2 regions of the Agrobacterium sp. 10T429 genome follow, and region 2 is predicted to be linked to the other one. Evidence: riboswitches for the same ligand, from Rfam matches in the RefSeq annotation. Region 2 holds a riboswitch; the other holds the start of a gene.
The links. Region 2 has a riboswitch for S-adenosylmethionine ahead of metA (homoserine O-acetyltransferase MetA). Riboswitches for the same ligand answer to the same signal wherever they lie in the genome.
Positions count from the first base shown of each region.

Region 1 (4,416 bases), on a different contig from region 2:
ACCATTCGGGGAAACAATGCTTCCCATTCATGTCTGTTCGGGCCGGAGAAAGCGGGCCTTGAGCCTTAGTCTTTCTCGCCGAAAAGTTTCCAGACCACGGCGCCGATTGCGCCGCCGAGGATCGGAGCGAGCCAGAACAGCCAGAGCTGTTGCAGCGCCCATCCACCAACAAACAACGCCTGTCCCGTCGAGCGGGCCGGATTGACGGATGTGTTGGTGACCGGAATGGAGATCAGATGAATAAGTGTGAGAGCAAGGCCGATTGCGATCGGCGCAAAACCAGTGGGAACCCTGCCATGCGTCGATCCCAGAATGACGATCAGGAAAAATGCCGTCAAAATGACTTCGATCAGCAGCGCCGACACGAGCGAATATCCACCCGGCGAATATTCCCCGTAACCATTTGCGGCAAAACCGCCAATATCGGCACCGGCTTTGCCGGTAAGGATGACATAAAGCGCCCCCGCCGCGACGATCGCACCCAGAACCTGCGCCACTATGTAAGGAACGAGGTTCGATGCCGGAAATTTGCCAGCAACGGACAGACCGACGGAAACGGCCGGATTAAAATGACCGCCCGAAATACCCCCGACCGTATAGGCCATGGTCAAAACCGTCAGACCGAAAGCGAAAGCGACACCAAGAAAGCCAATGCCGAGTTCAGGGAAAGCAGCGGCAAAAACCGCACTGCCGCAACCTCCGAACACGAGCCAGAAAGTGCCAAGAAATTCCGACAGAAGCTTGCGACTCATAACACTCCCCCAATAATGTTACGACCGCATCAACTATTACGTGCAATTTAATTGTAGTCAAGCTAAATCGCATAGTCGCACGTTTGCCGCAGCGATGGCGGTGACATGCGCGCTTTTGGCTGGCCAAGAAGTTGTTTGGATTGCCTTGAAAATATGGAGCGGGTGAAGGGAATCGAACCCTCGTATTCAGCTTGGGAAGCTGCTGCTCTACCATTGAGCTACACCCGCGCCGCGCACAAGACATCGGACAGTTCTTATCGGGTGTCAAGCACCCGACAGGATCATTACTCCGCGCGGAAATGCTTGGAGAGCTTCAGGCCCTGTGCCTGATAGTTGGAGCCAAGGCCGCTACCGTAGAGGCCATCAGGTTTTTGCAACATGTGCTCGTAAACCAGCCGGCCGACGATCTGGCCGTGTTCGAGGATGAAGGGCACCTCGTGGCTGCGCACCTCGAGAACGGCGCGGCTGCCCGTGCCGCCCGCCTGCGCATGGCCGAAGCCTGGATCGAAGAAGCCCGCATAATGCACGCGGAACTCGCCCACCAAGGGATCGAAGGGTGTCATTTCGGCCGCATAAAGTGGCGGTACATGCACGGCTTCACGCGAAACGAGAATATAGAACTCATCCGGATCGAGGATCAGTTCGGCACGGCCGCGGGCGTATAGAGGTTCCCAGAAATCGAGAACATCGTGCTGAGCCTTTTTGTCGACATCTACCACCGCTGTGTGATGCTTGCCGCGATAGCCGATCAGCCCTTTTTCGCCAAAACCCTTTAGATCGATGGAAAGCGCGATGCCGCCGCCGGTCACATTAGGGGTTTCGCTGGCGACCAGCATCTCCGTCTCGTGCAATTTCAGAAGCTCGGCTTCGTTGAGCAACGAGTGGCCGATGCGGAAACGGATTTGCGAGAGGCGCGAGCCACGGCGCACGACGACCGGGAAGGTGCGCGGGCTGATTTCCAGATAGAGCGGGCCGGCATAGCCCGCGGGTATCTTGTCGAATTCCTGCGCATTGTCGGTCATGACGCGGGTGAAGATATCAAGACGCCCCGTCGAGCTTTTCGGATTGGCCGAAGCCGACATATCCGCCGGCAGCTCCAGGCTCTCCATCAAGGGCACGATGTAGACGCAACCGGTTTCCAGCACCGCCCCCTCGCTCAGATCGACCTCATGCAGGCTGAAGCGGTTGAGCTTGTCGATGACTCGGGTTCCGGGGCCGGGCATGAAACTGGCGCGCACGCGATAGGCTTTGGAGCCCAGTCGCAGATCGAGGCTCGCGGGTTGCACCTGATCGACATCGAGATCAGCCTCGCTTCTCAGCTTGCCGCCCGCAAACAGCGCCCTGATCGCGCCATCCGCCAAAATGCCCGTGGTTCTGGTCATGATCATCATTCCTTTTTACGGCGACAAAACCAAAAGGAAAGCATTGACGCAAGCCGGTAACGGCAGTATGGCAAGCTTATCCCGTGGTGATTTGGCCGGTCGGCTTGCAGCCACGTTAAACAAGTGGCTAAAAAGACCGGGTGCTAGGAACCGGTCTGCTTTTGCGACCGGTTTTTTTGTTTTGAGGTGATCACATGAGCAATAAATGGCGCCCGGCAACCCAGCTCGTTCACGGTGGTACGCTACGCTCACCCTATGGTGAGACGTCGGAAGCGATCTATCTGACCCAGGGTTTCGTTTACGAAAACTCCGAAGCCGCCGAAGCGCGCTTCAAGGGCGAAACGGATGGCTTCATCTATGCCCGCTATGCAAGCCCGACCAATGACATGTTCGAAAAGCGCATGTGCCTGCTGGAAGGTGCGGAAGACGCCCGTGCGCTTGCCTCCGGCATGGCCGCCGTGACAGCCGCCATCATGTGCCAGCTGCGTGCCGGCGATCACATCGTTGCTGCCCGCGCGCTTTTTGGCTCCTGCCGTTGGGTGGTAGAAACGCTTGCACCCAAATACGGCATCGAGTGCACGCTGATCGACGGACGCGATCTCAACAATTGGGAAAAGGCGATCCAGCCGAACACCAAGCTGTTTTTCCTCGAAAGCCCGACCAACCCGACGCTCGAAGTGGTGGATATTGCCGGTGTGGCGAAGCTCGCCAACCAGATCGGCGCGAAAGTGGTTGTCGACAATGTTTTCGCCACACCGCTTTTCCAGAAGCCACTCGAACTCGGCGCCCATATCGTCGTTTATTCGGCGACGAAGCATATTGACGGTCAGGGCCGTTGCCTTGGCGGCGTGATCCTTTCCGACAAGAAGTGGATTGAGGAAGAGCTGCAGGACTATTTCCGCCACACCGGCCCAGCCATGTCGCCGTTCAATGCCTGGACGCTGCTGAAGGGCATCGAAACCCTGCCGCTGCGTGTCAAGCAGCAGACGGCCAATGCCTCGAAGATCGCCGATTTCCTCGTCGACAGCAGCAAGGTTGCCAAAGTGATCTATCCGGGCCGCGCCGACCATCCGCAGGCAGACATCATCGCGCGGCAGATGTCGGGCGGCTCGACGCTCGTGGCTTTCGAACTGAAGGGTGGCAAGGAAGCGGCATTCGCACTGCAGAACGCGCTTGATATCGTGAAGATTTCCAACAATCTCGGCGATGCCAAGAGCCTCATTACCCACCCTGGCACGACGACGCACAAGAACCTGACCGACGAGGCGCGCGCCGAACTGGGTATTTCCGGCGGGACCTTGCGTCTTTCCTGCGGTATCGAAGATACGGACGATCTGCTGGAAGATCTGGCGAAGGGTCTTGCGGCCGTTTCAGTTTAAGGATTCAATCGACATATCGCCATGGCCCGACTTCCCGTCGGGCCATGGCACACATCCCGCCTGGGTGAAAGCCCGCGTCTGGCAACCAATATTTACCTTTACCGTTATCCCTAACCGTGAAAAAACGGCGCAACAGAAGATGCGCGTGGTCGTCAAGTCATTCATTTTCTTGACGATAGCCAGAACCTGTAGTGTAGGATGATGGCAGCAGGGAAAATATCGAGGTGTGGCGCGTATGTATCGTGCTCTGACAAGGGATATCGAGGTAACGGTCGATCCGTATTATCTCGAGGAGCAGTCCGACCCGGATGACGATCGTTATGTCTGGGGCTATAAAGTCGTGATCTCGAACAATTCCGATGTTCCGATAACACTCGTCAACCGCTATTGGCACATCACCGACCAGAACGGACAGGTGGATGAGGTCTACGGGCCGGGTGTCGTCGGCGAAAAACCGCATCTGAACCCCGGCGACAGTTACGAATATTCATCCGGCTGCCCGCTGGATACGCCGTCAGGCCTTATGTTTGGCCATTATGAAATGGAAACGGACAAAGGCGAGGTGTTCAACGTCACCATCCCCGCCTTTTCACTGGATTCACCCGGCCTGTTGCGGGTGCTGAACTGACAAAAAAGCCGCGCCATTCACAAGCGCGGCTCTCCTCGTCAGACGTGTTCAAACTCGCTGACATCGTAACGATAGGTCGTGGAGCAGAACTCGCACGTCACGGCAATCGCACCGTCTTCCTCACTCGCCTTGATCTCTTCAGCGGTGAAACCGGACAGCACACCCTTGATCTTGTCCCGTGAACAGCTGCAACGGTCGAAAATGACCTGCGGATCGTAGATGCGCACGCCGCTCTCGTGGAAAAGCCTGTAAAGCAGACGCTCCACTGGCACCTG
Region 1 is NZ_JBFTGV010000001.1:361,021-365,436, reverse strand. It holds gene aqpZ (aquaporin Z) at 66-752, opposite strand; tRNA gene AC1DCP_RS01780 (tRNA-Gly) at 907-980, opposite strand; gene AC1DCP_RS01775 (2'-deoxycytidine 5'-triphosphate deaminase) at 1,037-2,134, opposite strand; SAM riboswitch at 2,208-2,286, shown strand; gene AC1DCP_RS01770 (O-succinylhomoserine sulfhydrylase) at 2,329-3,513, shown strand; gene apaG (Co2+/Mg2+ efflux protein ApaG) at 3,749-4,141, shown strand; gene AC1DCP_RS01760 (Hsp33 family molecular chaperone) at 4,180-4,416, opposite strand, start outside.
Region 1: it holds a riboswitch for S-adenosylmethionine, as region 2 does, so the genes downstream of both, AC1DCP_RS01770 (O-succinylhomoserine sulfhydrylase) here and metA (homoserine O-acetyltransferase MetA) in region 2, are expected to answer to the same signal.

Region 2 (4,416 bases):
TGGTCAACAATGCGCTCGAAGGCGCGTCCACCCGTGGCGCCAGCACCATTCCCATGCAGACGGCCAAGAACCTGTTCCTCTGGAACGGCCGCTCGTTCTTGCGCAAGGGGCTGGAGTTGCCGCTGGCGATTGCTGCCGATTTCGTCTGGTCCAAAAAACGGATGATGGAGATTTATCTCAACGTTGCCGAATGGGGACCCGGCATTTACGGCATCGAGGCCGCAGCACAGCACCATTTCAAGGTACCGGCGGCAAAGCTCAGCTCCCGCCAGGCGGCACTGCTTGCCGTTTCCCTGCCCAATCCCATCGATCGCGTTGCCAGCAAGCCGGGGCGTGGTTTGCAACGGCTTGCCGGCCTTATCGAACGGCGTGCCCGAGCGTCGGGCGGTTATGTGGGATGCGTGCTGGACTGAGCCCAGCCCGCCGCCTCAACCCTTATTGAAAATATAGTCGGTTTCCTGACGCAGGGTCTCGCCGGGACGCAGGATCGCGTAGGGGAAATCGGGATGATTGACGGCATCAGGCCATATCTGCGTTTCCAGACAAAAACCGGCAAAGGGGCCATAATGGCGGCCATCGAGGCCTGGAACGGGAACATCCAGCTTGAAGGCTGAATAAAATTGCACGCCGGGTTCGGTGGTGTGAACCTCAAGGGCAATGTCGGAGGCGGGCGAATAGGCGCGGGCAACCTTGCGTTTGGCGCGACGCTCGGGCGAAAGGCAGAAATTATGGTCGTAGAGCACCTGCTCGCCATCCTCCGTTCGCCGCATCGGCGTCGGGTGGCGCAGGTCGAAGACGGTGCCTTCGACGGAGCGGATTTCGCCTGTAGGGATCTGTTTGTCGTTGGTTGGCAGATAAAAGTCAGCGGCGATGCTGATCTCATGTCCAAGTGCGGTATCAGCACCGTCGAGGTTGAAATAGGAATGCTGGCAGATATTGGCGATGGTCGGTTGGTCGGTCACCGTTTCATAGACCACCGAAAGCACGCCGCCGTCGCGGATCGTATAGGTCGCGGTCACCGTGCAATTGCCGGGATAACCGGCGCGGCCGTCGGGATCGATGATCTGCAGAACCGCATGGCTTTCGCCGTGTTCCATCAGCATCCAGTTACGTTTGCCCATCCCGTCGCTGCCGCCATGCAGGTGGCTGACGCCTTTTTCGTTCAGTTCCAGCTGGTATTCGTGCCCGTCGATCGAGAATTTTCCGTCACCGATACGGTTGGCGTTGCGGCCGGGTGTGGCGCCGAAATAGGATGAATATTTGTAGTCCTCGAATGTATCGAAGCCGAGAACGAGCGGCGGCTGGTGCCCATCGAGGCGTAGGTCCTGAATGACGGCGCCCCAAGTGATAACCTTGGCCGTCAGCCCGCCCCTCGAGATGGTGACGCGCTCAACCTTTTCGCCGGTTGCCGTGAAACCGAAATTCTCCCGTGCCGCCGCGTCGCTCATTGCGTCATTCTCCCGATATCTTTGAATTGCCGGCGGACGTTGCGTCATTTTCCGGCAATTCGCAATCCCGCAATTTACGCCGCTAGTTTGCCGATTGCTTCGAGGTCATAAGGCGTCGTCTGATATATCTCGTTGATCCAGTTGCCGAAAAACAGATGGGCATGGCTGCGCCAGCGGTTGAGCGGGGCAAGCTCCGGATCATTGTGCGGAAAATAATCATGCGGCAGCTTGATTGGGACGCCCGAGTTCACATCGCGGAAATATTCATCCGAAAGCGAGGTTGAATCATATTCGACGTGGTTGAACATATAGAGGCGGTTGCCCTCTTTTTCATGCACCAGACATACGCCCATTTCCTCTGACTCCATCAGGATTTCGAGTTCCGGGTGTTTTTCGATGTCGGCGCGGCGCACTTCCGTCCAGCGTGAGACCGGAACCTGAAAGTCGTCGGAAAAACCGTTGAGATATATCGACGAGGGGCAGAGATTGCGGTGACGATAGACACCGAAAGCCTTTTCCTTCAGTTCGTATTTCGGCACACCATGGAAATGGTAGATGGCGGCCATCGCGCCCCAGCAGACGTTCAGCGTCGAATGGACGTTGGTTTGCGTCCAGTCGAAAATCTTTTGCATCTCGTTCCAGTAGGTGACGTCTTCATAGTCAAGCATCTCGATGGGCGCGCCTGTGATGATGAAACCGTCGAACTTGCGGTGGCGCACTTCCTCCCATGTCTCATAGAAGGACAGAAGGTGCTCTTCCGGCGTATTCTTGGCACGATGGCCGCCAATGCGGATCAGCGAAAACTCCACCTGCAGCGGCGATGCGCCGACGAGGCGCGCCATCTGCACTTCCGTCTTGATCTTGTTCGGCATGAGATTGAGAAGCCCGATCTGGAGCGGGCGGATATCCTGCCGGATGGCCGCCGTTTCTGTCATGACCCGCACGCCCTCATGAACGAGGGTGTCGAAGGCGGGAAGCGTATCGGGAATCTTGATCGGCATGTCGAACTCTCTTTTCGGATGACGTAAAGAACGTTGCGAAAACAAAAAAACCGGCAGCGAAATCGCAGCCGGTCCCAGGAAATTACCCTTTTCCTCGACCCTTTAGCGACTTCTTTAAAGTGGCTGCAAGCCGGTCGGCAAATCACCACTGAGGCGTTTCATAATCCCGAAGCCGACGAAAATCAATATCGGCTGATTTCATCGGGTTTCTGCCTTTCCATTTTTGCCTGAGGTGCGATAAGGCAGGGCATGGATAGAGAACGCTTCACCATTCTGCTTGGCGGCGATGTCACCGTTACCGACCGCCTCAAAGCGGCGGTTGAGGGTAGCCGTGTGATTGCGGCCGATGGCGGCATGCGCCATGCCGCACCGCTCGGGCTCACTCCCGAGCTCTGGGTGGGGGATTTCGATTCCACCGACAAGGACCTGCTGAACGCCTGGCCCGATGTGGTGCGACAGCCCTATCCCGCTGCAAAGGCTGTGACCGATGGCGAAATTGCGGTGTCGGAGGCACTTGCCCGCGGCGCGCGTTCTCTGGTGCTTGCCGGTGCGCTTGGTGGAGCGAGAAGCGACCACGCACTTCAGCACCTTCTTTACGCGGTGGCGCTTACTGAGCGTGGTCTCAACGTTACGCTGACCTCCGGCGAAGAGGAGGCCCGCCCGCTGCTGGCAGGGTCGTTCGATCTTGATCTGCCTCCCGGTGCGCTGTTTTCCGTTGCCGGGTTTACCGACCTTGTGGGGCTCGATATCGGCAATGTGCGTTATCCTCTCAAGGATTTCCCGCTTGCTTTCGGCTCTTCCCGCACTATTTCCAATGTCGCGAATGGCGGCCCTGTGCATTTCTCGCTGAAAAGCGGAAAAGCCATCGTGCTCGCCCGCCCTTATGATCTGACCGGAGCCTGACGCCTTGGCACCCCCAATTTTGAAACTCGATGACATCAAGCTGACCTTCGGCGTGACCCCGCTGCTCGACGGCGCCAATCTTCAGGTGGAGCCGGGCGACCGCATCTGCCTTGTCGGACGCAACGGTTCGGGCAAGTCGACCCTGATGAAGATCGCCGCCGGTCTGGTCGAGGCGCAGTCGGGCGAGGTTTTCCGTCACCCCTCCGCCACCATCCGTTATCTGGAACAGGCGCCGGATTTTGCCGGTTACGACACTGTGCAGGCCTATGCCGAGGCGGGGCTGGGACCTGGCGACGATCCCTATCGCGTTACCTATATTCTCGAGCATCTGGGCCTGACGGGACAGGAACATCCGGATAGCCTGTCCGGCGGCGAAGCGCGGCGTGCGGCCCTTGCCCGCGTCATGGCGCCTGAACCCGATATTCTGATGCTGGACGAGCCGACCAACCATCTGGACCTGCCCACCATCGAATGGCTTGAAGGCGAGTTGCAGCAGACGCGTAGCGCGCTGGTGCTGATCTCGCACGACAGGCGTTTTCTGGAGAAGGTTTCGACCTCGACCGTGTGGCTGGATCGCGGCCAGTCCCGTCGTCTCAATCGCGGTTTTGCGCATTTCGAGGAATGGCGCGACAAGGTGCTGGAAGAGGAAGAGCTGGAGCAGCACAAGCTCGGCAAGGCCATCGAGCGTGAAGAACACTGGATGCGTTACGGCGTGACCGCGAGACGCAAGCGCAACATGCGCCGCGTGGGCGAGCTTCAGGCAATGCGTGCGGACTATCGCGGCCACAAGGGACCGCAGGGCAGCGTGCAGGCGACGGCTGCGGAGGTGCGGGAATCCGGCAAACTGGTCATCGAGGCAGACGCAATCACCAAGTCTTACGGCGAGCGCGTGATCATCGCGCCGTTTTCGCTGCGGGTGCATCGCGGTGATTGCATCGGTCTCGTCGGGCCGAACGGTGCCGGCAAGACAACGCTTTTGAAGATGCTGACCGGCCAGCTTCAGCCCGATAGCGGCACGGTAAAGCTCGGCACCAATCTGGAAATCGCGACACTTGACCAGAAGC
Region 2 is NZ_JBFTGV010000004.1:192,318-196,733, forward strand. It holds gene mtgA (monofunctional biosynthetic peptidoglycan transglycosylase) at 1-413, shown strand, start outside; gene AC1DCP_RS12215 (aldose epimerase family protein) at 429-1,448, opposite strand; gene metA (homoserine O-acetyltransferase MetA) at 1,523-2,449, opposite strand; SAM riboswitch at 2,532-2,608, opposite strand; gene AC1DCP_RS12225 (thiamine diphosphokinase) at 2,699-3,352, shown strand; gene AC1DCP_RS12230 (ABC-F family ATP-binding cassette domain-containing protein) at 3,357-4,416, shown strand, end outside.